2 linked regions of the Microlunatus soli genome follow. The protein of the gene in region 1 interacts with the protein of each later gene in a pairwise test. Links are inferred from orthologs where the notes say so. Each region holds a gene or a part of one and is shown on either strand. Other genes may lie near its edges.

What was found.
Region 2: the proteins of topA (region 1) and BLU38_RS11715 interact in binary tests that used the Escherichia coli proteins (3 or more experiments, as listed by UniProt). The link is inferred for Microlunatus soli from one-to-one orthologs.

The regions. Positions count from the first base shown.
Region 1 is NZ_LT629772.1:2,302,747-2,317,841, reverse strand. What follows is about bases 11,560-14,843. They hold topA (type I DNA topoisomerase), read left to right. Parts: upstream 11,560-11,901; coding sequence 11,902-14,643; downstream 14,644-14,843. Other genes in these bases: BLU38_RS10680 (hypothetical protein), read left to right, coding at 14,640-14,843; BLU38_RS31670 (DUF7059 domain-containing protein), read left to right, coding at 11,560-11,829. Also shown: BLU38_RS10735 (ABC transporter substrate-binding protein), read right to left, coding at 1-1,386; BLU38_RS10730 (universal stress protein), read left to right, coding at 1,636-2,532; BLU38_RS10725 (sensor histidine kinase), read left to right, coding at 2,543-3,955; BLU38_RS10720 (response regulator), read left to right, coding at 3,955-4,632; BLU38_RS10715 (ABC transporter permease), read right to left, coding at 4,669-5,442; BLU38_RS10710 (ABC transporter ATP-binding protein), read right to left, coding at 5,439-6,395; BLU38_RS10705 (alpha/beta hydrolase family protein), read right to left, coding at 6,392-7,666; BLU38_RS10700 (siderophore-interacting protein), read left to right, coding at 7,850-8,749; BLU38_RS10695 (TIGR03618 family F420-dependent PPOX class oxidoreductase), read right to left, coding at 8,991-9,383; more of BLU38_RS31670, read left to right, coding at 10,330-11,559; more of BLU38_RS10680, read left to right, coding at 14,844-15,095. UniProt on the Escherichia coli protein: Releases the supercoiling and torsional tension of DNA, which is introduced during the DNA replication and transcription, by transiently cleaving and rejoining one strand of the DNA duplex.
Region 2 is NZ_LT629772.1:2,522,330-2,536,908, forward strand. What follows is about bases 7,622-10,389. They hold BLU38_RS11715 (YigZ family protein), read left to right. Parts: upstream 7,622-8,576; coding sequence 8,577-9,203; downstream 9,204-10,389. Other genes in these bases: BLU38_RS11705 (ABC transporter permease), read left to right, coding at 7,622-8,053; BLU38_RS11710 (NUDIX domain-containing protein), read left to right, coding at 8,072-8,542; BLU38_RS11720 (phytanoyl-CoA dioxygenase family protein), read right to left, coding at 9,242-10,075; BLU38_RS11725 (DUF2461 family protein), read right to left, coding at 10,145-10,389. Outside these bases: BLU38_RS11675 (sulfatase-like hydrolase/transferase), read left to right, coding at 1-840; BLU38_RS11680 (LacI family DNA-binding transcriptional regulator), read left to right, coding at 889-1,914; BLU38_RS11685 (aspartate aminotransferase family protein), read left to right, coding at 2,025-3,404; BLU38_RS11690 (FadR/GntR family transcriptional regulator), read right to left, coding at 3,414-4,151; BLU38_RS11695 (type 2 periplasmic-binding domain-containing protein), read left to right, coding at 4,408-6,168; BLU38_RS11700 (carbohydrate ABC transporter permease), read left to right, coding at 6,171-7,061; more of BLU38_RS11705, read left to right, coding at 7,058-7,621; more of BLU38_RS11725, read right to left, coding at 10,390-10,768; BLU38_RS11730 (hypothetical protein), read left to right, coding at 10,855-11,253; BLU38_RS11735 (TetR/AcrR family transcriptional regulator), read left to right, coding at 11,253-11,864; BLU38_RS11740 (hypothetical protein), read right to left, coding at 11,922-12,707; BLU38_RS11745 (alpha-galactosidase), read right to left, coding at 12,727-14,579.

The sequences.
Region 1 (15,095 bases):
CGGGTCGTACTTCACATACGCATCGCGCCAGTCGGTGTAGACCTTCTTGCCCTCATCGTTGATCTGGAACTCTTTGGCCTTCGGACTCAACGTGCCGGTGGTCTTCTCACCGGTGTTGAAGTACACCGACTTGCGGACGGCATCCCGGTTGAACGCCAGCGACACCGCCTGACGGAACTTCGGCTCCCGGATCAACTTGCGGATGTCGGGATCGACGTAGTCGTAGTTGAAGAAGAAGATCGAACCTGTCCCGGAGCCGCTGTCCCACAGGACGATCTCGGTGCCGGCCTTTTCCGAGGAGTCCCGGAGTCCCTTGACATCGCCGAGAGTGATCTGGTTGAACGAGCCTTGGCAGTAGTCGACCGAGCCCTGCTGGACCTGCAGCTTGCCCGCCTCGGGATCGGTGACGACCGAGATCTGGATCTCGTCGAGGTACGGAAGTTGATCACCGTTGGGCATCACCGCCCAGTAGTAGGGATTGCGCTCCAGGACGACGCCCTTGTTGTTGTCGAAGGACTTGCAGCGAAAGCCAGTCATGGTCGGGCAGTCCGGATTGCGGTGCCAGTCCGACTTCGTCGTCATCACGCCGTCCACGCCGTCCCAGTCCGACGGCACGTTCTTGCCGTGGTCGGGGTGAAACTGCTTGACGTAGTGCGCCGGCAGCATCCAGATCGGTCCGTTGTCGCCGTTGCCGCCGTTGGCCCAGGCGGCCAGCTTGTCCGCGGTCATCGGCGCGGGCGTGTCGAAGGTCATCTTCAGCGTCAGGTCGTCGACGGCCTCGATCTTGGCAATTTCTCCCGAACCGGAACGGGCGTCATCCGGCGGCACCTGGGCCATCTTGCCGGGCAGCACCAGCTTCTCCCACCAGAACATGATGTCTGCCGTGGTCCAGGGTTTGCCGTCCGACCATTTCAAACCCTTGCGGAAATTGAAGGTCCACTCACTGGCGTCGTCGTTGCTCTCCCAGGACTCGGCGAGGCCTGGGCCGATGTCCTGGCCGTCGTTCAGATAGCGGAGCATCGAGTGGCCGTAGAAGAACTCACGATCGGACGCGGACTTCGCGGCGCCGGTCGTGGTGACCGTGTTCATGTTCAGCTTGCCGCCGTACTTGCCCGGTTTCACCCACTTGTGCGGGATCACGTACGGGTTGTCCGGCAGTCGTTCCTCGACCGGCGGCAGGTCCTTCAGCGACGGTGACTGTTGGAACTTCTTTGGCTTCGGCAGTGCCTTGGTGGCCGATCCCTTCGCCTGCGAACCGCCGCCGGAGCTGCCACCGCTGGACGATCCTCCGTCGCCGTTACTGCAGGCCGCCAGCACCGCGGCGCCGCTGACGGCTGCCGCGCCGTAGAGGAACCCTCGGCGGGTGAGCTGGGAAGTGGTCATCATTGGTCCTTCCGTGTCCTGAACACCGGCTCGTTCCGGTCGGGACCGAGCCAGCCGCTGCGATACGCCCTCGCGCGAGCGGCGGGAGCATGGTTCACCGACGATAGCGCCATGTCACCCCGCAATCCGTTAACGTCCGGGCAGGTTTCAACTCCTGACACGGCCGCCGGCCGAGATGATCATCAGCTCTGTTGCCGCGTAGGGCGCCTGCTCACAAGGCCGCGTTGAGCAGCAGTACGATCAGGTTGCATCATGACTGATCACATCGTTGTCGGTATCGACGGTTCCCCGACCAGTGCGAAGGCTCTGGGCTATGCAGCGGCAGAGGCGTCGGCATCCGGCGCCGAGCTGGAGATCGTGCACGCGCTGAATCTGCCTACGGTCGTCGACTTCTCCGGGGTCCAGTTGACAGCTCCGCAGATCGACGGTCTGCAGTCCTATGCCGAGGAGTTGCTCGCCGGCGCGAAGACCTGGGTCGCCGAGCGGCATCCTGACCTGACCTGCCGCACCCGGTACGAGGTGGGTGCGCCGACCGCGCTGTTGATCGAGCTGTCCAAGACCGCCACCGCGTTGGTGGTCGGCAGCAGGGGTGTCGGTGCGGTCGAGGGCGCCTTCCTGGGTTCGGTCAGCTCCCGGCTGGCGACCGAGGCGCACTGCCCGGTCTTCATCATCGGCGCCGGTGATCCGACACCGGCCAGCGGCCCGATCGTCGTCGGGGTGGACGACTCCGATTTCAGCGTCGCAGCTGCAGCTTTCGCCCTGCGAGAAGCGGTTCGTCGCAACACAACGGTCCGTGCGGTCACCGGCTACCGGGTTCCGGTGCTGGCCGTGCCGACCGAACCGGACCTGATCACCGCGTTGCAGGAGTCGGAACGGGCCGAGGCCGACAAGGTCATCGTCGAGGTGATGCGGCGGGCCCAGTCGGACAGCACCGCATCGGTGCCGGTCGAGACGGTCACCGTCGACGGTGGTGCCTCGGATGCGATCCTCAGCCAGGCGACCGACGCCCAGCTGATCGTCGTCGGTTCGCACGGCCGCGGGCTGATCGGTCGGCTGTTGCTCGGATCGGTCAGCCGCCGCGTGCTGCAGGACGCGGACCGGCCGGTGGCGGTGGTCAACGTCTCCGAATCCGATCCACAGCAATCCTGATCGGCCGGACGTGCCCGCGCGCCGTGCCGTCATCGGCTGGACTGCCGGGCTGATCGTCGCCACCGCCGCGGCCCTGCTGGCAACGCTCGGCCCGTACGGCGGGATCCTGCTACCGGCCGCGGTCCTGATCGCCGTGACCGCCGGGCGATGGTTGCAGCCGCTGCTGCCCGCGGTAGCAGCGATCGCGATCACCGATCTCATCGGGTTGGCGATCATGATCGTCGTCGAACCGACCCTGCTGCTGTCCCGCGGGATTTCCGGCCAACTTGCGGTGCTGTTCGCCGTCGCCGTTCCCTGGTGGTTGGGTCGACTGCGTCAGACGGTCGTCGTGCAGGCCCGCCGGGAACGTGCGTTGATCGACCAGCAGGCACGGATCAGTGAGCGGTCCTTGATCGCCGCCGACATGCACGACTCGCTCGGCCACGAGCTGGCGCTGATCGCACTCCGAGCCGGCGCCTGGGAGCTGGACCGTACGGCGTCGGACCGGCAACGCGAGGCGGCGGCGGCGATCCGGGACCGAGCGACCGCGGCGACCGATCGCCTGCATGTCGTCGTCGACCTGCTGCGGGACGGCGCACCGGAAGCGAGCTCGGCTCAGGACCTGGAGGCGCTGATCGACCGCGCCCGCCAGGCCGGCCTGCTGATCGCCGAGCCCCAGCTCGGCAATCGCCGGGACACGTGGTCGACCGTGACCACCCAGGCGGTGCACCGGGTCCTGCAGGAGACGCTCACCAACGCCGCCAAGCATGCACCGGGCAGTACGATCACGGTCACCATCGAGGATGCCGATGATCAACTCGACATCGCGGTGATCAGCACCGGTGGAGTCCGGTCGGCCGGCCGCTCGACGGTGAACCCGAACGGTGTCGGACCGGCGAACCGGTCGGGTCTCGGTCTGATCGCGCTGGACGAGCGACTGCGGCAGCTCGGCGGAACGTTCAGCGCCGAACCGCAGCGGGACGGATTCGCCGTCCGAGCAAGGATCCCGCGTCAGCCGGAACGGGAACGCAGCATCGACCCGCCGGCGACCATGACGACTCGGTTGGCGCGACGCCAACAGCGCCGCCGCGTCAGACGGTCGGCACTGCTGCCGGCGATCCTGGCGCTGATCATCGCCGCGGTGCTGTCCGTCGCTCACATCGTCACCTTTGCGCAGACGGCGCTGACACCGGACGACTTCGCCAAGATCAGCATCGGCCAACGCCGATCCGCGATCACCGACCTGCTGCCGCCGCGTGCCCAACCGGGGCCGACGCCGACCCTTTCGGTGCCGCCGGCACCGCCCGACGCACGCTGCGATTTCTACCTCGCGCGAAGCTCGGTGCTGGACTTCGCGTCGGACATGTATCGGATCTGTTTCACCGACACGGCGGCCTCGCCGGTGGTGGCGTCCAAGGACCGCCTGGTCCGTCAGGAGGCGTGATGACTGCAGCAGAGCAGCGGATCAGGGTGTTGTTGGCCGATGACGAACCACTGATCCGGGCCGGAGTCGGCGCCGTGCTGGCTACCGATCCGGCGATCGAGCTGGTCGCCGAGGCGGCCGACGGCCGCGAAGCGGTCGACGGGGCACGCAGCCATCGTCCCGATGTCGTCCTGTTGGACCTGCAGATGCCGGTAACGGACGGGCACGGCGCCCTGACGGAACTGATTCGGGTGATGCCGGAGATCAAGATCATCGTGTTGACCACCTTCGGCGCGGAGGAGAACATCCGGCGTGCGTTGACCGCCGGCGCCGCCGGCTTCCTGCTGAAGGCGTCCGACCCTCGCGAGATGATCACCGCCGTCCATGCCGTGGCCGACGGAGGTGCCTATCTGTCGCCGCGGATCGCCGGGACGGTGATCGCCGGCTACCGCACCGGCGCCGACCCGACGAAGACGCGTGCGGCCGATCAGGTCGGACGGTTGACCGAACGTGAACGCGAGGTCCTGACCCTGGTCACCGTGGGTCTGTCCAATGCCGAGATCGGCCGGAGGATGTTCATGGTCGAAGGCACGGTAAAGGGGCACGTCAGTTCCATCCTGACCAAGCTTGACGTCCAGAATCGTGTCCAGGCAGCGATCCTGGGCTATCAGGCGGGGTTGGCGGACGATCGCCCGTGACCGCCGAATCTGGCCGCAGCGGGGACTTGGGCAACCTCAGGCGTCCCGCAGCCAGAGTGCGAGATATCCGACGAGCTGGCCGACCGCAGCCCAACACCCCAAGATCAACAGTGCGGTTCCGGTCCCGTAGTCGCCGCCGTCCGGGGCCATCAGGACCGAACCGGCGGTGCCGGGCAGATAGAGCTGAGCGGTGTGCAGCCAGTCCGCGCTGGACACCTGGGTGAGCACCGGTCCGGCCAGCAGGAGCAGCAGTGTGACCAGGATGGTGACGATCGTGCTGCGCAGCACTGTGCCCAGTCCGATGATCAGCAAGCCGGTCAGAGCAAGGTATCCGCCGGTGCCGAGCACGGTGCGGAGCCGGTCGGCGGTGCTGGCGACGTCGACCTCGCCGATCATCCAGGACGCCGTGATCATTCCCACTGTTGCGAGCAGCCCGCCGAGGACAAACGACAGGATTCCTACGACGAGGGCCCGCGCCAGCAGTAACTGCCCACGGAGTGGTGTCGAGCGCAACGTCAGCCGGATCGCCCCACTTCCGTATTCCTGGGTGGTGAGCAGGATGCCGATCATCAGGACCGGCAGCTGGCCCAGGATGATCGCATCCGCGGCGATGCCGGCCGACGATGCGGTGATGTCGTAGCCGTTGGCCGCACTCGCCGCGATCGACGAGGCGACGATCACCGCGAAGGCGATGGTCAGCAGCACAGCGCCGAGCACCGCCCAGCCGTTGAAGCGGACGCTGCGAAGCTTGATCAACTCCGCATGGCCGGCGTGCCGGACCGCGGTCGGTGCGTGGGAGATCGTTGTCATCGTCGTGCCTTCCGTCGCGGGCGTCGGCCCGACGCCCGGGTGGTGTCAGCCGCTCCGTCGGTGTATTCGACGGCTGCGCCCGTGAGTTCGAGGTAGGCCTCCTCCAGCGTGGCGGCCTTGGTCGTCAGTTCGTGCAGCCTGATTCCGGTCCGATGGGCGAGGTCGCCGATCTCGGGCAGGCTCGCGCCGGTGATCACCAACTCGTCCGTGCTCGCTCGCTGGACGGTGCAGCCGGCGCCGACGAGCTCAGCTGCGAAGGTCTCCGGCTGCGGGGTCCGGACCCGGACGGCGTTCAGGGATGCTGCCTGCAGGACGTCCTGCAGTGGTGCGTCCGCGATCAATCGGCCGCGGCCGATCACAATCAGGTGATCCGCGGTGTGTTGCATCTCGCTCATCAGATGGCTGGACACCAGCACCGTGCGGCCCTCGGCCGCCAACGACCGGATGAACTCCCGGATCCACCGCACGCCGTCGGGGTCCAGACCGTTGACAGGCTCGTCGAGCAGCAGGATCTCCGGATCGCCGAGCAGCGCTGTCGCGATCCCCAGCCGCTGTGCCATCCCGAGCGAGAATCCGCCGGTCCGGCGGTTGCCGACATCACCCAGGCCGACCTGGTCCAGGACGGTCGCGACGCGGCGCCTGGAGATGCCGTTGCTGGCGGCCACCATCCGGAGATGATCGTGGGCTCGTCGCCCGGGGTGCGCGGTTGCGGCGTCCAGCAGCGCCCCGACGGTCCGGGTCGGGCTGGGCAGGGCGGCGTACGGACGACCGTCGATCGTCACGCTACCGGCGGTCGGTCGGTCCAGGCCGACGATCATCCGCATCGTGGTGGACTTGCCGGCGCCGTTGGGGCCGAGGAATCCGGTCACGACACCCGGCCGGATCGTGGTGCTGAGATCGTCGACCGCGACCCAGTCGCCGAATCGCTTGGTCAATCCGTCGATGGTGATCATGGAATCAACTCCGCTGTCGCTGTCAGGTCGACCGGTACCCGGTCGAGGATCGGTTCGGTGCTGCCGGTCAAGTGGGCCCGGAAGAACGCCCGCAGATAGTCGCGCTGCACGGTGAGTGATCTGCTCGGGTCGACGGTCCCGACCGCATCCCGTACAGCCTGCCGGTCAAGATCGACGTCGTCCGCGACCGCGGCAAGCACCGACGGGAGGTCGGTGAAGCTCAGGTGTTCGCCGTCGGGGAGATAGAGATTGCGCTTCCAGCCCCTCATCAGCTTCCAGTAGCCGGACCAGTCCGGAGCCTCCCGGTAGGTGTGCCGTCGGCCGGAGTCTCCGTCGTTGCCGGCTCCGACCAACAGGAACGGGGTTGTGGTCGTGGCAGTCGGATCGCTGCGATATTTCTCGCCCATGCTTCCGTCCAGGTTCGCTCCGGCCCGTACGCGGTGGTCGGTGCGGATCAGCTCGGCCGAGGCGAATCCTCCGATCGAATGCCCGAAGACGCCGATCCGGTCCAGGTCGAGCTGCGCCGCCAAGCCGGCCGGCAGGTCGCGCTGTTGGACGTCGGGGTTGGCGCCGGTACGGATCCGGCCCAGCTGGTCGATCATGAATCGCAGGTCACGGACGCGCTCGGCCAGGGCCTGCTTCATGTCCACGCCGTGTGCCGGCATCCGAAGCCCGTCGGGAAACTCGACCGGGGCCTGATAGGTGCTGTCCACAGTGACGACGATGAAGCCGTGGCTGACCAGATCCTCGACGAGCGTGGTGCCGATCGCGCGGGGCAACCCGCCGCCGGGTGAGTAGATCAGCACCGGCCGCGGACCATGATCGACAACCGCGGCTCGGGTCTGGGCGTGCGACACCGCACCGCTGAAGTCGACAGCATCCTTGGCAATCCCCAGCTCGCCCGTCGTCTGGTTGAACCAGGAAGCGATCCGCGGTGTCAGGTACGGCGTCGCCGGCAGACCCGCCCGATGGCGGGCCGGATACCAGATGTTGATCATCAGCTCCCGTAGCCCGCCGTTCTCGGCCCAGGGATCGGTCCGGGCCCGGTCCACCAGTTGCATCTCCAGCGTCCCGATCTGCTCCGGACCGGTCGGCGCCGGCAGTGCGAACGGCACCGGGCCGCCCGGACCGGCGGGTGAACTGTGTGCGACGGCTCGGGGGAGCCCGATGACGGCGGCGATGATCATGACAGCGGCTGCTACTGCTGCCACCAGTGCGCGCCGGCGCGGGTGCGGATAGTGCGGATCGATCTGCAGAGGAGTTCGGGTCACGTCATCACTGTGCCGGTCCGGACGCCGGCAGGGCACCGGTCGATCGGCAACAACCACCCCTGACGAAAGTAGGGGGTCGGCGCGGGGGAGGCGTCGATCCGGCAGCGATCAACTGGTGAGATGCCCGGCCCCGGCCCCCGATCTAACAAGTTAGGCTACCCTTAGTAGATCGAGGAGAGGTCGATGGGGTCGATTCGTGAAGGGCTGCGTGCACTGGCGAGGTCCGCCGATGCGCAGATCCTGTGTGAGGTCGAGTTCGAGGGCGTTCGGGAACGGTCCCCGCATTTCGTCCGGGCGTCGATCCGCGGAGCGGGACTCGCCGGCTACCGCACCCGACTGCCCGCCGACGCCTTCAAGTTGATGTTGCCGGCCGCCGGTTCGGGCAGCGTCACGCTGCCGACCCGTGGCGCCGACGGGCTGCCGAGTTGGCCCGACGGTGTCGAGCCGCCGGTGGCCCGGGCCTTCACTGTCCGGGAGTATGACGCCGACGCGTCGCGCATCGTCTTCGACGTCGCGATCCACCCCAACGGCCTGGCGATGACCTGGCTGCGGCACGCCGTCCCGGGTGATGTCGTCGGGCTGGCCGGGATCCGCCACGACTTCGCCGTCGGTGATGTTGATCACCACCTGGTGATCGCCGACGCCAGCGCGCTGCCGGCCGCCGCAACGATCATCGAGTCATTCGGCAAGGGCACCGACGCAACCGTCTTCCTTCAGGTCGAGTCCGAGGCCGACCGGGTCGATATCCCAACACAGGAAGGGATTCAGATCGAATGGGTCGTCTCCCCGCCGTGTCGGGGCGACGGCACGCCACTCGAACGTGCCGTACGCGCCACACCTCGACCCGAAGGTCGGATCCAGGCCTGGATCGCCGCCGAAGCGGGCGTCGTCCGGACGTTGCGCAGCTTTGTCCGTGATCACTGGGGAGTTCACCGCGACGACCTGCACGCCGTCGCCTATTGGAAGTCGGGCCGCACCAACACCGAGACCGATGTGGATGCCGCCCGGCGCTACACCCAGGCGATGGCCGACGGGCTGGATCTGAGCGATCCCGTTGTCGTTCAGGAACTCGAATTCGCCTGACTTCGGACGAGTTCCATGGGTCGATAGCTGGTGTCCAGCCGCCGTCGGCGCCGCCCTCACCTCATGGGTGTTTTCTCAGTAGGTGTTGCGATATCGCCCCTTCACCGGATGTTCTCGGGGCGATTCGGTAGCAGGTGAGGGCGATGTCGCCGGGGTTTGCGGAACGGGTGTGGACTTGGCCTTGCAGCCCGCGGTATTCGGCGCCGGGTGCGCAGATGCCGACCGCATGGTGACCGGCGGGTCAGCCGTGCGGGAGGATGCGCTCCGCCGCAACAGTCAGGACCAACCGGACTTGATCACGGCCGCCGTGCCACGAGTAGGGCTGTCCGGTGTATTTGTGAGCGAGCGCCTCGATGCCTTCGACGCCGCCGTCGGTGCTGACCGACAGCACCCGTCCTCTGATCGCGAAGTAGCGGTGTGGGCGGTCCGGGTCGGCGATCGTGACGGCAACCCGGGGATCCCGTTCGATGTTGCGGACCTTCCGATAGCCCTCGACCGTATTGATGATGATGTTCCTGCCGTCGGTGTCCACCCAGGTCTGGGTCAGCTGCGGCGAGCCGTCCGGCATGGTGGTGGCGAGGTAACAGATCGCCGGGCCACGCAGCAGCTGAAGCAGATCGTCGCTGAGATCCATGACGATCACCCTACGCGCGGAGGTCGGACCCGACCCAGTGATCATGGTCGGGGCACGGAGGTGCAGACTCAGTTCGGCCGTAAGCACGGCGATCAGTGCCGACCCGGGGCACTCGGCCGGATGCCTTCGAGTCCGAGCTGCGGCGACGCCGATCGTTGAGTCGTCCTCGACGGTCGGTGCTCGAGGTCGGCGATCTGTCGGCACCATCTGTCGTTCGTACGGCCCGCCCCCACGGCGCGAGATCGGCGGCGTCGTTGATCAACGTGGCGACCTCGGCGGCCGCCGCGTCTTCGCGCGACTCGCAAGGGCGGTGTTGCTGAGGACGACCGCTACTCCGGAGTCGCGATCAACGTCTCGGCCCTGTGCAACTGATGTCACCTCAGCCATCGGAACGACGTCGACCACCTCGAAGTTCGGCCGAGTGTCCAGTATTCACCGCCCCACCGCCATTCGCCGCCCGGAAGTTCGGCCGAGTGTCCAGAATTCGCGTCCGTACTGTCCGGTCCAGCTCGCGTCGGGTGTGCTGCGCCGACGTCTGGGCCCGCCGTCGTACGCCGCCGCGAAGTTCGGCCGAGTGTCCAGAATTCGCGATCTCAGGTCACTCGCCGCCTGGAAATTCGGTCGACTGTCCGAAGTTCGCGCCCCCACTTCACCGTCTGAGACCGCTCCCTTACGCAGCACTAAAGTTCGGTCGACTGTCCGAGGTCGCGAGGTCGCGGGCGCTCGGTCGCGACGTGCCCATGCTTCCCGGCGCCGTGTCGGAGATCAGGGGCTGATCACGGTGGGAACGAAGATCGCCAGGCTGCCGGCGCGAGGACGAAGGTCAGAAGCGAGTGCTGGGCGACCACGGGCCGCATCCGCCTCCTGTCCACCGTGTCCGGGTGCACGCGAGGGCGGGAGGAGCAGCCGGTCGGCTGCCGGAGCCGCATTGTGTCACGATGTCGTCGTGCTAGCCGATGATGATCTTCGCCGCCTCCGGGAACGGTTCACCGAGCTCGACTACACCGTCGACGCGATCGTCGCGCTGGTGGGTGCTGCCGAGCATGCCGCGCTGGGTCGGAACAACACCACCCCGGCCCGCCGCGCGATCGCCGATGATCATGGTCCGTTGGCGACGTTGACCAAACTCTGGCCGCTGCAGGCGACCGTACCGCTGGATGATCTTGACGCGGCGCTGCCGGGCCTGGTGCAGCCACTGTCGACCGCCGGGCTGGTCCGGATCGATCATGATCAGGCTCGCGCGCTGGTCGACCTGCGACCGTACGGCAGCGACGACGGCGCGTCCGGCTGGATCTTCTCCGATCTGACCCCGGGCCTGGACGGGCCGATGACGCCGGTCGCCGACGACTTCGTCCTCGGGGTGTCGCCGGCGTCGATGACCCTGGCCGAGCTGACGATGCGCCAACCCGTCGGCTCCGCGCTGGACCTCGGCACCGGCTGCGGCGTGCAGAGCCTGCACCTGGCCCGGCACGCCGACCGGGTCGTCGGCACCGACGTCAACCGGCGGGCGCTGGAGTTGGCGGCGGCCACGATGCGGCTCAATCAGGTCGACGTCGAGCTGCGCGAGGGCAGCCTCTACGAACCGGTGCCGGACGAAACCTTCGACCTGATCGTGACCAATCCGCCGTACGTGATGTCCCCGCCGGGGGACAGCCGGCTGACCTACCGGGAGGCAGGACTGGTCGGCGACGAGTTGGTGCAGCGGGTGGTGCAGGAGGGCGCCGCGCGACTCAACCCGGGCGGCAGCCTGCAGGTGCTCGGCAACTGGGCGCAACTGCGCGACCAGCCGTGGCAGGACCGGCTGGCCGAATGGGCGACCCGGACCGGTTGTGACGCCCATATCGTCCGCCGCGAGGTGTTGGACGCCTACGAGTACGTCGAGATCTGGCTCGCCGACGCCGGCCTGGTCGGGGCAGCGGAATATGCCGACGCCTATCGCCGTTGGTGTGACTACTTCGACCGACTGGGTATCGAGTCGGTCGGAATGGGGTGGTTGATGTTCACCAACGCCGGCCGCGAGCAGCCGGTGGTGACGATCGAGGACTGGCCGCACCCGGTCGAGCAACCGATCGGGCACGCCTGGGCTGCCAGAGTCGCCGCGGTCGACCTGGAACAGCGGCTGACCGACGCCGAGCTGCTGAGCCGACACTGGCAATTGGCGCCCGACGTACGACAGGAAACCGTCGGGATGCCCGGAGTTGCGGATCCAGAAGCTATCGTGTTGCGTCAGCAGCGCGGATTCCGACGAGCCGTACGCGCCGATACCGCTCTCGCCGGGGTGCTGGGGGCGTGTGACGGGGAACTGACGCTGGTTCAGATCTTCGGGGGTGTGGCGGCGATCCTCGGCCTGCAGGCCGAAGAACTCGCCGATGAGATGCTGCCGCAGATCCGTCGGCTGATCGTGGACAATCTGCTCGTCGAAGCGGGGACGGAACACGCGGTTTGACCGCACCCCATATATATAGACACCAGAGAGCTGAACACCGGCGACCACAGGGGTCGCAGGAGAGAGGACGCAGTGGCAGCAAACGGGACCGGACACCGTCTGGTGATCGTCGAGTCGCCGACCAAGGTGAAGACGATCGCCGGCTATCTCGGCGACGGATTCGTCGTCGAGTCATCCCGTGGGCATGTCCGGGATCTACCGACCGGCGCCTCCGAGGTGCCCGCGAAGTACAAGGGCGAGAAGTGGGCCCGGACCGGGATCAACGTCGACGACGGCTTCCAGCCGATCTACGTCGTGTCGCCGGACAAGCGCGGCACCATCAAGCAGCTGAAACAGGCGCTGACCGGCGCCGACGAGTTGCTGCTGGCCACTGACGACGACCGCGAGGGCGAGGCGATCGCCTGGCACCTGCTGGAGGAGCTCAAGCCGAAGGTCCCGGTGCGCCGGATGGTCTTCCACGAGATCACCAAGAACGCGATCAACGAGGCGCTCGCCAACCCTCGCGACCTGGACATCGACAAGGTCGACGCCCAGGAGACCCGCCGGATCCTGGACCGGCTCTACGGCTATGAGGTGTCGCCGGTGCTGTGGCGCAAGGTGATGCCACGGCTGTCCGCCGGTCGGGTGCAGTCGGTCGCCACCCGCTTGGTGGTGGACCGCGAACGCGAACGGATCGCGTTCCGCAGCTCCGCCTACTGGGATCTGGACGCCGTGCTGGACGCCGGCGAGTCCGCCGACCCGCCGCAGTTCCCGGCCCGGCTGACCCATGTCGGTGCTGCTCGGGTCGCTCAGGGCCGCGACTTCGATGATCGCGGCAACCTGAAGCAGAGCAACGACACACTGTTGCATCTGGACGAGACGAACGCCCGGCAGCTCGCCGGTCGGCTGGAGTCCGGTGCGTTCTCGGTCACCAGTGTGGAGTCCAAGCCCTACCGGCGGAGCCCGTACGCACCCTTCCGCACCACCACGCTGCAGCAGGAGGCGGGCCGCAAGCTCGGCTTCACCGCCCAGCGCACGATGTCGGTCGCCCAGGATCTGTACGAGGGTGGCTTCATCACCTACATGCGTACCGACTCCATCACCTTGTCCAGCTCGGCGATCAGCGCCGCTCGCAACCAGGTGCAGCGACTGTTCGGCGACGCGTACCTGCCGGAGAAGCCGCGGATCTACGCCAGCAAGGTGAAGGGCGCCCAGGAGGCGCACGAGGCGATCCGTCCGTCCGGTGAGTCCTTCCGGACCCCGGCTCAGACGGGTCTCCAGGGTGACCAGTTCCGGCTCTACGACCTGATCTGGAAGCGCACCGTCGCCTCCCAGATGAAGGATGCCGAGGGCAACACGGTCACAGTCAAGATCAACGCCGTACCGACCGAGGGGGAGGCCTGCACCTTCGTCGCCTCCGGTCGGACGATCACCTTCCACGGCTTCCTGAAGGCCTACGTCGAGTCCCGCGACGACAGCTCGGCCACCGATGATCAACAGACCCGGCTGCCGAATCTGACCGAAGGACAGTCGCTGCGCCCCGAGGAGGTCACTGCTTCGGGGCACGAGACCAAGCCGCCGGCCCGCTACACCGAGCCGTCGTTGGTGGCCAAGCTCGAAGAGCTGAACATCGGCCGGCCGTCCACCTACGCGTCGATCATCCGGACCATCACCAGCCGGGACTATGTGTTCAAGAAGGGCTCGGCGCTGGTCCCGACCTGGCTGGCGTTTGCCGTCACATCCCTGCTGGAGAAGCATTTCCCGCGGCTGGTCGACTACCAGTTCACCGCCGGCATGGAGGCCGAGCTGGACAAGATCGCCGATGGTGATCTTGAACGACTCGCCGTGCTGAAGGACTTCTACTTCGGCCGGGGCGATCAGGAAGGTCTGCACAAGCTGGTCACCGAGCTCGGCGACATCGATGCCCGGGCGCTGTCCACCTTCGGGATCGGTGACCTTGATTCCGGGATCGTCGCCCGGGTCGGCCGCTACGGCACCTATGTCGAGGACAGCGAGGGGCGGCGGGCATCGGTCGCCGATGATCTGCCGCCCGATGAGCTCACCGTTGATCTTGCTCGGGAATACCTCAGCAAGCCGATGGGCGAGGAGCACGAGCTCGGCGTCGACCCGGACACCGGCCATCAGGTGGTGGCCAAGAACGGTCGCTTCGGACCGTACGTGACCGAGGTGCTGCCCGAGGGCAGCCCGAAGGGTGCCAAGCCGCGGACCGGATCGCTGTTCAAGTCGATGAGCGTCGAGGACGTCACCCTGGAGCAGGCGCTCCGGCTGATGAACCTGCCGCGCGTCGTCGGCAAGGACGCCGAGGGGGTCGAGATCACTGCCCAGAACGGCCGTTACGGCCCGTACCTGAAGAAGGGCACCGACAGCCGCTCGCTGACCAGCGAGGAACAGATCTTCGACATCACCGTCGAGGAGGCGGAGAAGATCTACGCCCAGCCCAAGCAGCGCGGTCGGGCAGCGGCCAAGCCGCCGCTGAAGGAACTCGGTGACGACCCGGCGACCGGCAAGCCGATGGTGATCAAGGACGGCCGGTTCGGCGCCTACGTCACCGACGGTGAATACAACGCGACCCTGCGCCGGGACGACTCGGTGGAGTCGATGACCGCCGAACGGGGCGCAGAACTGCTCGCCGAGAAGCGGGCCAAGGGACCGGCGCCGAAGAAGCGCGGAGCCAAGAAGTCGACGGCGAAGAAGACCGCCGCGAAGAAGACGACTGCCAAGAAGGCTCCGGCCAAGAAGGCCGCCGCGAAGACGACCACGGCCAAGAAGACGACGGCGAAGAAGGCGGCCGGCAGCTCCTCATCGAGCTCATGACCGCGCAGGTGTGGCGGTTCGACCTGCCGTACACGACCGAACCTGCACGACTGGACAACGTCGAGCTCGGGCTGCCACGACCGGTGGCCCGAGCCGGCCGGGACGCTGCGTACGCCGCCGAGGTCACGTTGCTGGACGTCGCCGACCATCGGCTGATCCGGTCCGGGATCGAATTGGCGCATCGGGTCATCGAAGGGCGCGGCGACTGGTACCTGCGAGCCCCGAGCTGGCATCCGCTGCTGCCGGACGAACTGGTCGAGCCGTTCGGCAAGGGTGATCTCCCCGAACGGCTCAGTGACCTGACGATGCCGTTCCGGCGTCGGGGTGCGCTCGGCCCGGTCGCGGCAATCAGTCATCAACGCCAGTCCTTCGAATTCCGCAGCGGCGACGAACCGACCGCGGTGCTGCGCGACGACCGGGTCACCGTCCGCCGTGGCGGGGTCACCACGGCC
Region 2 (14,579 bases), 230 kb from region 1 along the record:
CCGCCCGCGCCGTGGCACCGTCGCTATCCCGCTTCGCTGCTCCCCGAGCCGCACCGACCGGCTGGCGGTGGGTCGTTGCTGACCTCGTACAACCGGCTGCAGAATCGATACAAGTTCCGCGACGGCGGCCGCGATCGCCGCCTCGAACAGCTGATCCGTTCGTATTACTACGCGTCGATCACCTTCGCCGACCACGAGATCGGACGGATCGTCGCAGCACTCGCCGATTCCGGCCGGCTGGATGACACCATGATCATCCTCACCGCCGACCACGGCGAGTTCCTCGGCGACTACGGCTGTTACGGCAAGCGGTCGTTCCTCGACCCGGCTGCCCGGGTACCGTTGATCTGCTCCGGGCCCGGATTCGGCCGCGGACAGCGGATCGGCTCACCGGTCAGCCTGGTGGACATCCTGCCGACCGCGATCCGGGCGGCAGGAGCGGAGTTGCCGGACACCGACGGTCTGCCGCTGCAGACTCCAGCCGCAGACCGCACCCTGTACGGCCAATACCAACAGGGCACCCTCGGCCTGTACAGCGTCATCAACCAACGCTGGAAGTACATCTGGTCGGCTCCGGACCACCGCGAATACCTGATCGACCGTCGCCACGATCCGCTCGAGACGATGAACCTGGCCTACAACATCAGAGCCCGGGAGCAGCTGTTGGCACTGCGCCGACAAGCCACCGCACACTTCCAGGAGCTCGACCTCGAACGGGTCGCCGCCGACAGTCACAACCATCCGGTGCGGATCGGTGCCGCGCCGTCGGAAGGCGGAGGCGATGCCTTTGCCGGACTCGACATCGATCCGGATGCCGCGACGCTCATCGTCCAGGACTGACCGCTCCGTGGGACGATAGCTGTGATCGCAGCAGAGAAACGGATGACGATGACGCAGCAGCCCCCGCAACGCCGAGTGCGGATGATCGACGTGGCCGAGTCGCTCGGCGTTTCCAGGGCTACCGTCTCGCTCGCAATGCGGCGCAGCCCCTTGTTGACCGCGGCGACCCGTGATCAGGTCCTCGCCGAGGCCGATCGACTGGGCTACGTGTACAACCAGACGGCGGCGAGCCTGCGGACCCAGCGGACGAACATGGTGGCGCTGGTGATGCCGGATGTCGTCAATCCGTTCGTCGCCGAGTTGTCGCTGGGCGCACAGGAGGCGCTGGCAGAACTCGGCTATTTCGTCATGATCACCAACACCAACGACGATCTGGCGACCCAGCGGTCGGTGTTGAAGTCGCTCGCCGAGCAGCGAGTCGCCGGCGTGATCATCATCCCAGCGCTGCACTCAGACGGATCCGACCTGCACCCTGCGGGCGATCGATTGCCGACGCTGGTGCTCTACCGGAGCTTGCGCGATTCGACACTGCCCTCCGTCGGGACGGCCGACGACACGATCGGCAGTATCGGTGCCGGACATCTGATCGGTGATCATCAATGTCGCCGCGTCGGCTACTTCGGAGGCGAGCTGGCAGCGACCCCGCGCGTCGAGCGCGAGCGGAGTTTCCGCGCGGCGGCTACCGGAGCAGGGGTGGAGATCGACGAGAGCTGGACCGCGCCGTTGCCGGCCGACATGCGCAGCGCGCATCGAGTCGCCCGGCAGTTGCTGGCTGCCGGCCCGCCACCGGACGGCATCCTCTGTCACAGCGACCAAGTTGCCTATGGCCTGTTGAAGGCGATGGCCGAACACGGGTTGGACAGCACCCACTGCGCTGTGGTCGGCATCGACGACCTGCAGGCCTCGAGCATGTGGACCCCCTCGGTCTCCAGCGTCGCCGTCCACCCGGTCGATCTGGGACGGGTCAGCGGGCGGATCCTGCTGGACCTGTTGGGCGAGAGCGTCTCGGGCGACCGGACGGTGCCCCGACCGGTTCTGCACCGACGCTCGTCGTGTGGTTGTCGGGCCGACTGATGAGCGCAACGTTGTCCTGAGCCATCCGACGCGGCCGCGGTCGGGTGGACGCCGGCCGTGGTGGGGCGGAAGATGGGACGCGTACACCCGCTACCGGCAGGAGGAACGCTGTGAATCCGACGTCGCCCGAGGAACTCCGAGCGCTGGCACGTAAGAACCTCGTCCCGCACTTCACCCGAGCCGAGGCCTGGCGGTCGGCCGAACTGCCGGTGATCGACCACGGGGAGGGCTGCTACGTCTACGACGACGGTGGGCGGCGCTATCTGGACGGTCTGTCCGGGCTCTTCTGCGTCAACATCGGGCACGGCCGGACCGACATCGTCGCCGCGGCGATGAAGCAGATGGAGAAGCTGCCCTACTGGCCCAACTGGGGAGCCGCGCACCCGTCCGCGATCGAGGCGGCCGCCAAGATCGCCGAGCTGACTCCGGGCGATCTCGACCGGATCTTCTTCTCCAACTCCGGATCCGAGGCGGTGGAGTCGGCGATCAAGTTCAGCCGGCAGTACCACCGCAGCCAGGGGCAGCCGGAGCGAACCGTGATCATCGCCCGCGAGATGGCCTATCACGGCGTCACGATGGGTGCGCTGGCCCTCACCGGGATCCCTTGGTACAAAGAGCCTTTCACGCCGGTGATGCCCGACGTCCGGCACTTCCCGAACACCTTGGGCGAGACGATCCCCGAGGGTGGCACAGCGGCTGATCTCCCGTCGATCGCAGCCCTGAAGTCGATCATCGACGAGGTCGGCGGGGACAAGGTGGCGGCGATCTTCGCCGAACCTGTCCAGAATTCCCAAGGCGCCCTGGTCCCGCCTGACGGCTATTGGCAGGAACTCCGGGCGATCTGCGATCAGCACGGCATCCTGCTGGTTGCCGACGAGGTGATCTGCGGCTTCGGCCGGGTCGGAGACTGGTTCGGCACCGCACGCTTCGGCGTCGTACCGGACATGATCACCTTCGCCAAGGCGGCGACGTCGGGGTATGCCCCGTTGGGCGGGATGGCGATCCGTACGCCGTTGGTCGAGGCGCTCTGGGATTCCCCGGACGGCGGATCCTTCTTCCACGGCAACACCTGGGGCGGCCATCCGGTCGCCACCGCCGCGGCCGTGGCCAACATCGACGCCATGATCGAGATGAACGCGGTCGGCAACGTCCGCGAACTGGAGTCGCACTTCCGGGCCGGCCTGGATCAGGTCCGCGATGCCCATCCGACGGTCGCCGACGTCCGCGGCACCGGCTACTTCTACGCCATCGAGTTCACCGCCGACCGCGAGTCCGGCCGGTCACTCACCTCCGATCAGGCGCAACAGATCGTCCGCACGGTGCTGCCGACCGCCATGCGCGAGGCCGGTTTGCTCACCCGCCCCGATGACCGTGGTGCCACCATGCTGATCCTGGCCCCGCCGTTGATCGCCGACAGCGCCGTCCTGGACGAGCTTGTCGGCCAGGTCGATCAACTGGCCACCGCAGTGGACGCCTTCGTCGGTTCCTGAGCTCGTCGTTCAGGGGCGGGCGGTGAGCTGCAGCTGCCGGCGGAGTTCGGGTGAGGCCGACCGCAGCCACTGCTCCACCCCGAAGATGTGGGTGGTGACGGCGGCACTGACCACGGCCGGCATCCGGGCCCGCAGTGCCCGGACGATCGCCCGATGCTCGGCGGTGGTCCGGGCCAGCGCGTGCGCCTCGGTGCTGCCGCGCCACAGTCGGGCGCGTTGGATCGGGCCGGCGATGCTGTCCAACAGCGACGTCAGCACCGGATTGCCCGAACCGGCGACGATCATCTTGTGGAACTCCAGATCCGAGGCGACCAGTTCCTCGACGCTCGGATCCTCGCCGAGCCGGTCCAGATGGGCATCGAGCTCATCGATCTCGGCGTCGGTCAGCCGGACACAGGCCATCTCGCTCGCGGCCGGCTCCAGGATCCTGCGGACCTCGAGGAAGTGCAGCACCTCGTCGTCGCGATGGAAGTCCACGACGAAAGCCATCCCGCCGAGCAGCATCACCGAGTCCAGGCTGGCGACGTAGGTCCCGTCGCCTTGCCGGACGTCGAGCACGCCGAGCATCGACAGCCCCTTGACGGCTTCGCGCAGCGAACTCCGGGACAGACCGAGCCGATCGGCGAAGTCCGCCTCCCGTGGCAGCCGCTGCCCCGGAGCCAGCTCGCCGCTGATGATCATCTGCTTGATCTTCTGGACCGCGACATCGGTCAGGGCAGGCGAGCCGTCGACCCTCGGCTTTCGCATCGTTGAGACCGCCACTTCTTCCATCGGCGCCAGCAGCACGGCCACAAGACATCCGACCAATGGTCCGACGATACTGACAGCCATCAGAGGACTTGTCCAGCCTTGGGATACTTCGATGCCATGCGCGCGCAGAAAATCGGATGTATCGCTTGCGCTCCTCAGCAAATCATCCGATCATTGTGCCTGGGATTGGTCGCCCCAGTCGCAGTGGTGCCTGGCGTGCGTCGTGCCGATTGCCTCAAGGAGGAGGAACGAGATGACAGGAAGATCCAACGAGAAGCTGCGGCTGTCCCGGCGCGCGCTGCTCGCTGCTGGTGCGGCTGGTGCGGCCGCCTTCGGTACGCCGCTGCTCGCGGGCTGCGACTCCTCCGGCGGCGGTTCCGGACCCAAGGGATCGAAGCCGACGATTCCGCCGATGGAACTGGGCCCGGAGGTCAAGGGGCCGGTTTTCAAGTCCGGCTACGTCGGGCCGCGGGCCCGGGAGAAGAAGCCGTTCGGTGACGGCAAGAAGACCTTCCGGATCGTCGTGCCGCAGGACTCGCAGACCGTCGGCGACTGGAACAAGAACAAGACCACGGCGTGGTTCGAGGAGCGAACCGGAGTCAAGGTCAAGTTCGAGGCAGTGTTGATCACCAACCCCAACGGTGGCGACGACATGACCAAGATCAACGCGATGCTGTCCGGCGGCGACCTGCCGGACGCGTTCATGGGCGTCCCCTTCACCACCGCGCAGGTCTCGCTCTATGGTCAGCAGGGCCTCTTCCAGCCACTGGACGATCTGATCGCGACGTACGCACCGGAGACCCGGCAGGCGATGAAGGACTATCCGGACCTGCGCGCTCTGAAGGCCAGCAACGACGGCAAGCTGTATCAGATGCCGGGCGTCAACGACTGCTACCACTGCCGCAGCAGCAACGGCCGAGCCTGGATCAGCCAGACCTACCTGGACAAGGTCGGCGCGAAGATGCCGACCACCACCGAAGAGCTGCGCCAGGTGCTGCTGGAGTTCAAGGGCAAGAACCCGTCGGGCAAGAGTGGCTTCGTGCCGTTCGCCTCGGGTGTCAACAACGCTCTGGATCCGTTCTTCATGCAGCCGTTCCTGTACACCCCGGGTGGTGACCAGAACGGCGGCTGGATGCGGCTGAACAACGGCAAGGTCGAGTTCACCCCGAATCTGCCCGAGTGGCGCGAGGCACTGAAGTATCTGCGTCAGCTCGGCGACGACGGTGTACTCACCGCACAGAACTTCTCGATGAGCGACACCGAGCTGCAGACCGCCGGCAACAAGGGCATGATCGGCTTTGCTCGCGCCTACTGGTGGGGATCCTTCTTCAACCCGGTCACCCTCGAGAAGGATGCGCCGTGGCGTGACTACGTGGCGGTTCCGCCGCTGAAGGGCCCGAACGGCAATCAGGTCGCTCAGTGGGACTACTACGGCTTCAGCACTAACGGGCTGCAGATCACCAGCGCTTGCAAGAATCCCGAGATCCTCGTCCAGTGGTCGGACTATCAGATGGACCTGGAGTCGATCATGTGGATGTACGACGGCATCAAGGACAAGAACTGGTTCTGGGCCAAAGAAGGCGCCGACGGGATCGACGGTGGGCAGGCGCTGTTCCGCGACGTCCAATGGCCGGCCCCGGAGGGCCAGTCCTGGAATCAGTACGCGACGATGTACCGCTCGCTGGACTTCCGCGGAGGGCAGCAGGTCAACCCCAAGGAGCCGACGTATGAAAAGGGTCTCTACGACGCCGGCCGACTCTACGAACCGTTTGCCCAGAAGAAGGAGATGCAGCTTCCGCCGGTGATCATCCCCGACGAGAGCGCGGCCCAAGTGGCCGATACCGCGACCTCGATCCAGCAGCAGGTCAAGCAGGGGCTGTCCCAGTTCGCGCTGGGCAAGAAGGACATCAACAAGGATGCCGACTGGCAGGGCTACGTCGATGCGTTCAAATCCATGGATCTCCAGGGCTACCTGGACATCTACCAGAAGGCCTACGACTCCAGGCCGAAGTGATCATGAGGATCAAGGAACCCAAGGGCGACCGGGCCTACTACATCGTCAACTACTGCGTGTTGATCGTCTTCACGCTGATGGTGCTGTACCCGCTCGTCTACGTCCTGAGTGCGTCCTTCTCCAGCGCCGGCGCGATCGCCAACAACGAGGTGGTGCTCTGGCCCGTCGGCGTCACGGCGGATGCGTACAAGACGATCCTGGAGTCGCCGAACCTGGTGATCGGCTTTGCCAACTCCGTGCTGTACACGGTGGCCGGTGCACTGATCGGGACGGCGCTGACCCTGCTGGCCGGCTACGCGACGTCCCGGGACGATCTGCCGTTCCGTCGGTTACTGACCTTCTTCTTCCTGATCCCGGCGCTGTTCGCCGGCGGAATCGTGCCGACCTACATCGTGGTCCAGCAGCTCGGGCTGCTGGACACCCGGTGGGCGATCATCCTGCCCGGCGCGATGAGCGTGTTCAACGTGATCATCACCCGCACGTTCTACCAGATGAACGTGCCCAACGAGGTGTTGGAGGCGGCCAAGGTCGACGGCGCCAACGACTTCCGCTTCTTCTTCCGAATCGCACTGCCGCTGAGCAAGCCGATCATCGCGGTCAACCTGCTCTTCTACGGCATCACTCAGTGGAACGGCTGGTTCAACGCCTTCCTCTACACCACCGATCCGGGACTGCAGCCGTTGCAGCTGGTGCTGCGGGAGCTGTTGAGCCAGAGCGCGATCAACCCGTCCATGATCGGCAGCGGTGACGTCGCCGAGTTGCTCCGTCGCAAGGAACTCTTCGACAAGCTGAAGTACGCGATGATCGTCGTCGCGATGATCCCGCCGCTGATCGCCTACCCGTTCGTCCAGAAGCACTTCGTCAAGGGCGCGCTGATTGGATCCGTCAAATGACCACGACGTCCGTCGCCGAGCGCGACGCCTCGCCGAAGCACAAGCAGCGGCGCCGGCAGCCGACACGTCCGGATCAGGTCCGCAAGGCGCCCTTGCTGCGTCGGATGGGCCGGGCCTGGCAACTGTACGTGCTGCTGATCCCTCCGGTGGTGTTCTCGATCGTCTTCCTGTACTGGCCGATGTACGGCCTGCAGCTGGCGTTCAAGAACTACAACATCATGGAGGGCATCAACGGCAGCCCTTGGGTCGGCATGCAGTACGTGACGCAGTTCTTCCACAGCCATCTGTTCTGGCCGGTGATCAAGAACACCCTGGTGCTCAACATCTACGCGCTGCTCGCACTCTTCCCGTTGCCGATCCTGCTGGCGTTGCTGCTCAACTCGCTGCGCAACCAGCGCTTCAAGAAGACCGTGCAGTTGATCACGTACGCGCCGTACTTCATCTCCACGGTGGTGCTCGTCGGCATCATCCTGATGCTGTTCTCGCCGACCACCGGCGTGGTCAACCGGCCGATCGCGGCCCTGTTCGGGTCACCGGTGGACTTCCTGAGTGAGGGATTGTTCCGACACACCTACGTCTGGTCCGGCGCTTGGCAGACCCTCGGCTATTCGGCGATCATCTTCCTGGCCGCGCTGGCCGGTGTCGATCCGCAGCTGCACGAGGCGGCCCGGGTCGACGGTGCGAGCATCCTGCGCCGGATCTGGCACATCGACCTGCCCAGCATCCTGCCGGTCACGGTGACGCTGTTGATCTTGAACATGGGACAGATGCTGAGTGTCGGCTTCGAGAAGGTGTTGCTGATGCAGAACCCCAACAACCTGTCGGTGTCACAGGTGTTGGACACCTATTCGTTCCAGATCGCCTTCCAGTCCCAGATCCCGCAATACTCCTATGCCACGGCCATCGCCCTGTTCAAGGCCGTGATCTCGCTGATCCTCATCCTGCTGGCCAACTGGCTGGCTCGACGGGTGGCGAAGCAGGGACTGTTCTGAGCGTGAGAACCTGGAGGCATGCTCAACCGTAGGGAGTTCCTGGCCACCCTGCCGCGGCGCCGGCTCGCCGCCGGTGCGATCATCCGAGACCGGTCCGATCGGGTCTGCCTGGTCGAGCCGACCTATCGGGAGCACTGGCTGCTGCCGGGCGGAACCGTCGAGGCCGACGAATCACCCCGCAGCGGCTGCGCCCGGGAGGTCCTCGAGGAGCTCGGCCTCGATCTGACCATCGGGGCCATGCTCTGCATGGAGTGGGTGGCACCGGACGGCACCGACGATCCGCACGGAGCGTTGATGTTCTGCTACGACGGCGGTGTCCTCGACGAGTCGGTGATCGCGTCGATCGTCACGCCGCCGGACGAGCTGCACGGCTACCGGTTCGTCCCGGTGGCCGAGTTGGGCACCTACACCAATCAACGCAACCGGCGCCGGATCGAGGCCGCGGTCGCCGCGATCGGCGGACCGGTCGCCGAACTGGAACCGGCATGATCATCGTGGTCCGCCGAGCAGTCACCGGTCGACCGTGATCACCGGCTACACCACGATCGGCGCGGCCGTCGAGGCCGAAATCGAGGATCGCCGGTCCCGCTTCATCTGCCGGCTCGCCCCGGTCACGGACGAGGACGCGGCCCGGTCGGTGATCACAGCCGTCCGAGCCGAGCACTGGGACGCACGACACCACTGCACGGCATTCGTCCTCGGCCCGGACCGGTCGACCCGACGCAGCAACGACGACGGCGAGCCGGCCGGGACCGCCGGTGCACCGATGCTGCAGACGCTCGAGGGCGCCGACATCACCGACGTGGTCGCGGTGGTGACCCGCTACTTCGGCGGCACCCTGCTCGGGTCGGGTGGACTGATCAGGGCGTACGGGTCGGCGACCCGCGCGGCCATCGACCGGGCAACCCTGCGGCACTTCACGATCGGGGAACTCCTGGAGATCACCGCCGACCATGCGACCGCACCACGTTTGGACAATGATCTGCGGGAACGTGGTGTCGAGATCCTCGGGATCGAGTACGGCGCCCGGGTCACGCTGCGGATCGCCGTGTCCGCCGGTGAGCTGGACCCGGTGCGGTCGGCGATCGCCACCGTGAGCCACGGCGATGCCGTGGTCCGGTCGATCGGCACGGCCTGGCGCCCGGACTGATATCCGGCATCGCGGCCGACCCTGGGACGGCCCGACGGCTACCAGTCGTCGACACCGAAGAGTTTGCGGCCCAGGTCGCCCATCGCCGCCAGTTGATCATCGTCGTAGCTGTTCGGTGCCGGCTTGGCGCCGGCGCCCCAGGTCTGGTCCTCACGCACCCAACGAACGAAGTAGGCGACCCGGGCAGTGGAGTTGCGGTTGTGCGATGCGCCGTGCGGCATCAGGTGGTGCAGCAGGGCGAAGTCACCGGCCTCGCCGGTGATCTCGACACTCGTCAGGTGTTCGATCTGCTTCCAGTCCTGATGCAGATGCCGGCCACCCGATCCTGCTGCCCGGGCCTCGGCTTCGACGATCTTGTGACCCCCGGGCACCACATGGATGCCTCCGCCTCCTGCCTCGACGTCGGTCAGGTAGTAGCAGCCGCCGACCTGGAGCTCTTGCTGGTCGAAGGTGAAGTCGTCGGCGGAGGTCGGTACCGACGCGTCGAGATGCAGGGTCTGACTCAACGGCCGGTCGGTGTGCGCGTCGTTGCGGATCGTGATCCCCACCGACCCGTCCATCACCCGCAGACGGGTCGAGCCGAGCAGTTGGCTGGCGGCGCCGTACAGCTTGTCGTTGGTCATCAACGGCAGCAGGTCCGGGGTGTCGAAGGTCTGCCGCCCCGGGCCGGCCATCGGCTTGATCCGGCCGTCGTAGGACCCCCAGACCGCGGGGATCTCCAGGCTCGGCGGCATCATCGACAGGATGGACTGTCGGTAGCTCTCGGCGTCCTCGGCGGACAGGGCGCCCTTGATGATCACGAAGCCTTGCTCGTCGAATTCGGCGAGCTGTTCATCGGTCAGGACGGGAGGAGACGACAGCGCTGAGGTCATGGAACTCGAGGTTATCGCTGCCCGACCATGATCATCAATAGCCGCGATCGGCAATACTCAGGCCGAACCTCAGGACTCGGCGACCACCTTGTCCGCCAACCACTCCAGCAGCGGGCGCAATTCGGCACCGACCTGCTCGACCCGATCCAGCGCCTCGGCACCGAACAACCAGTCGTCGAAGCCGAGATGCCGGGCGGCGATCAGCGATCGATGCCGCAGCAGGTCCGCGCGCGGATGATCGGCCGGGTAGCCCTTCGGCACCCGTTTCATCCTGTCCCCCTTGATCTCGTAGCCACGCTCGACGAGGTCGTCGACGATCCGCTGCAGCCGGGCACCGGAACGACCGGCGACCGCTGCCCGGAACCGTTCCCGCTGCTCCGTCGACCCGTACCACCAGGCGCCCTGCATCGTCATCCCCTCGAACCCGAGCCCGACGCCGATCTCGATGTTCCGGTCGATCCTGATCGATGACGACTGGTTCTGCCACCACCACGCGGTCTTGCCGTAATGCCACACCGCATGGTCGGCATAGCTGGGGTCGCGATCCGCCAGCTCGTCCAGCAGCTGGATCATCGGGACCCTGACCAGCCGCTCGCGGTCGGCGCGGACCTCCTCCCGGACCGACAGCGGCGGATCTCCCTCGAGGCGAGCGAGCACGTCGAACGCCTCGCGCGGCCAGCCGTTGAATGCCATGGCTCGATCCTGGCAGCAAGCACCGACGGTTCGGGCGCACAGCCACGGCTCAGCTCCGAGGCCATCCGATCATTACTATTGACCGAGTGGACAATAAGCGCTCACTCGGTGCCGCCACCGGCATCGTGATCGGCTATCTCGGACTCACGCTCAGCACCCTCGCCGCGCTCGTGATCATGGCGGCAGCAGCACCCCGATACGCCACCACCGAAGCCTGGGTGCATGCGATCATCGTGGCCGTCTTCGCCGTCGTCCTCACCCTGCGCCTGCGAGCGGCACGAGCCGGTGACCGACGGGCTGTTCGCGCCGTCGGCATCATTGCCGCGGTGCTGCTGATCGCCAACCTGATCGAGGCTGCCACCGGTCTGTTCCCCGGCTGGATGCGGATCGAGATGATCGTCATCGCCGCGCTGATGGCCGTGCTCCTGGTGACGGTCGTGCGAGGCTCTCGACAAACGGTCGCCGAGCAGCGGTCGGGCAACTGATGGCAGCCGCACGGTCGGGCCCGCGACAACGACTCGGCGAAGACGAACGCCGCTCGCAGATCATCGACGGCTGCGTCGCGGCGCTGGCACGGCACGGGTATCGCCACACGTCACTGGCCCAGGTTGCGCTGGCGGCAGGTGTCTCCAAGGGACTGGTCTCGCACTATTTCAGCGACCGCGAGGCACTGATGGAACAGACCGCACTCGCCACCGTGAACGCTCTGCGGGACGACTTGGCGGCACGGATCGACACCACGGCACCGGTGGCGGAGGTGATCCGCTCGGCCTTGCACGAGGTGGTGGCGCTGGGCCGGACCCACGGCGCCCACCTGCGGGCGGTCAACGCGATCGTGCACAACCTGCGCCGGGCCGACGGCAGCCCACGCCTCGATCTGCATCTGTACGAGGAGACGTACCGGCAGCAGCAGGAACTGTTCCGCCGAGGGCAACGCTCCGGCGAACTCCGCGACTTCGACACTCGCGTGATGGCGGTCACCTACCAGGGTGCGATCGACACCATGCTCGCCTATCTGGCCTCCCACTCCGAGCAGGACGCCGACGAGTACGCCGATGCGCTGGCCGACCTGCTGATCAACGCGATCAGTCGCTGAGCGGAGAGGCGGCCGATTCTTCGGTGTTCGCCGCCGCTCCCTCACCGCACAAGCGGGCTACGCCTCGGAGAGCGTCAGTCGCCAGCGCAGTTCGCCCGATCGGTCGAGGACGGCGGCGGCCTCCGGGTCGGCGGCCGGTTCGGCGGTCCGCCCGATCATCGGCTCGATCCCGATCGTCCGGTATGGCGCGGCCGCGGGCCAGCCGTCCAGATTGCGCCAATACATCAACGAGGTCGACGCCTCACCGGTGGTCACTTCCCAGCGCAACCGGAGCCGGTCGGAACCGTCCACCACGACGACCTCGGCACAGTCGATGATCATCGCGTACGCCGTGCCGTCGACCGGTAGCAGCCGGCCGGCGTCCACGGCGCCGAGCTGCGGCCAGTAGCTCTGTTGCAGCGTCGGATGATCAAGGACTCGCATCGGTGGCCGGCCGGTGATCTCGATCCGTGCCTGCGGGCCGAGATCGAGCAGTGCGTGCACGGCGTGGGTGAATCGCAGGCCGGGCGATCCCTGGATCCGGTAGTCGATGGTGAGTCCGTCGGCGCCGGGGACGACGGTGCGCTGCAGGTGTGCTTCGGCGACGTCACAGCCGGCGCTCGACGGCCCCTCCGACGGTGTCCACGGGGCGGTCCACGCGGCCCCATGATCGGGAGCGCCGCGGACGGTCGGGAAACACTCCTCCGCCCCGCCGGCGTCGACGAAGTCCTGACCGCTGATCGCGATGTCGCGTGCCTCGTGGATCGCGGGATCGGGATGGCGCCACAGCCACTCGCGGTCTGCACTGCGCAGCGAGGTCCATCTGCCACCGTGCTGCAGATCGCTGCTGAGTCGAAGGGTCATCGCCCGCCCTCACCGGTGATCATCCCTGGCGTTCCAGGATGATCAGATCCGCATCAGGGGCCAGCACGGACCGGATCGGCAGTCCGACGGCCATCGCGTCGGCACCGCTGACGGTGTCGCCACCGACCCGGCGGTAGCGGGCGTCCGGGTCGAGACCACGCGGCCGCACCGTCTCGTCCCGGTCGGCGCCCGGCCGCAGGAACACGAAAAGACAGCTGCGGTCCCGGTCGCCGTACTCGAGCATGTAGATCGGGTCCTGCGGCGTGCCGTGCCGGTGGACGTCGCCGTTGTGCACGGTGCCGCGGATCTCCTTGTAGGTGGCGATCAGCTCCGCGGCGCGGCTCCGGGTCGCGCTGTCCCAGCCGAGCAGGTCCGATCCGACCCCGAGCACACCGGTCATCGCCACCGCGAACCGGAAGCCGAGGCTGGCCGGGTCATGGTCGAGTTCGTCCGGTTCGTCGGTGACCCAGGAGCTCATCACCGATGCCGGATAGCGACCGAGGAAGCCGTGTTGGATCGCGAGCCGGTCCCGCGGTCCGGTCTCGTCGCTGGTCCAGACGACATCGGTGCGGGCGAGGACGGCGTTGTCGATCCGGCCACCGCCGCCGGCGCAGGCCTCGACGGTGACGTGGGGGAACTCGGTCCGTAGCAGGTGCAACAGGGCGTAGTAGCCCAGTGTGTGTTGCACGCTCCATTGCCGTCCATGATCATCTCCGGGGCGGCCGCCGTCGCTGATCGGGCGGTTCAGGTCCCACTTCAGGTAGCTGATCCGGCTGTCGGCCAGGACGTCTCGCAGCATCTGGCCGACCCAGGCCAGCACCTCGGGTCGCCCGAGATCGAGGACGTACTGGTTGCGTCCGGTGAGCAGTGGCCGGTCCCCAGCACGGTAGATCCAGTCCGGGTGAGCGCGGAAGAGATCGCTGTCCGGGTTGACCGCCTCCGGCTCGACCCACAGACCGAAGCGCATCCCGGCCCCGGTCACCGTGTCGATCAACGGGCCCAGCCCGTCGGGGAACTTGGCCGGATCCGGGGTCCAGTCGCCGAGCCCTGCGCGGTCACTGGTCCGTCCGGCGAACCAGCCGTCGTCGACAACGAACACCTCGGCACCGAGTTCGGCGGCGATTCCGGCCAACCGGCGTTGATGATCGAGCTCGACATCGAACTCGGTCGCATACCACGAGTTGTAGACGATCGGTCGGTGATCAACAGCCTGGTTGCGGGCCAGCTGCCCACGTTGATACCGGTGCCACTGCGCCGCCATCGCGTCGGAGTCCTCGGCCGCGCCACGGATCCCCAGCATGGCGGGAGTTTCGAACGACTCCCCCGGCTCCAAGGTGATCACGCAGGTCTCGTCGTCGATGCCACCGGCGACCCGGACACGATCGGCGCCCGGCACCGCATCGACCAGCATCCGCCAGGAACCGCTCCAGGCCAGGGCGATCGAGTAGCTCGGCCTCGCGCTGCCTGCATCCCAGTCGTCCAGCGGCGCGACCGTGATCACCGGACTGTAGCGGTGCGAGGTGAAGCCCTGCCGGCTGCCGATCGACAGCTCACCCGACGGCAGCACGGCCCGTTGTTCGCCGAACTCGTGAGCCCAGGCACCTGCGAGATAGTCGATCCGGGCTCCCGGGCCGATCGGCAGCTGCCAGCCGGCACTGAACAGCCGCGGGAAGGTCAGCGATCGGCTGCCGGTGTTCTTGACGATCACCTTCTTGGCGACCACGTCATGATCACGACTGGTTTCGATCTCGGAGGTCAACCGCAGCTGTCCGGTGCTGTCGGTGTGCACGGCCCGCAGGATCGTCCGGGGACCGTCGGTGTCCAGCGTGACCTGGGCCGGGTCGAGTCGCAGCCGTGCACCGATCAGCCCGT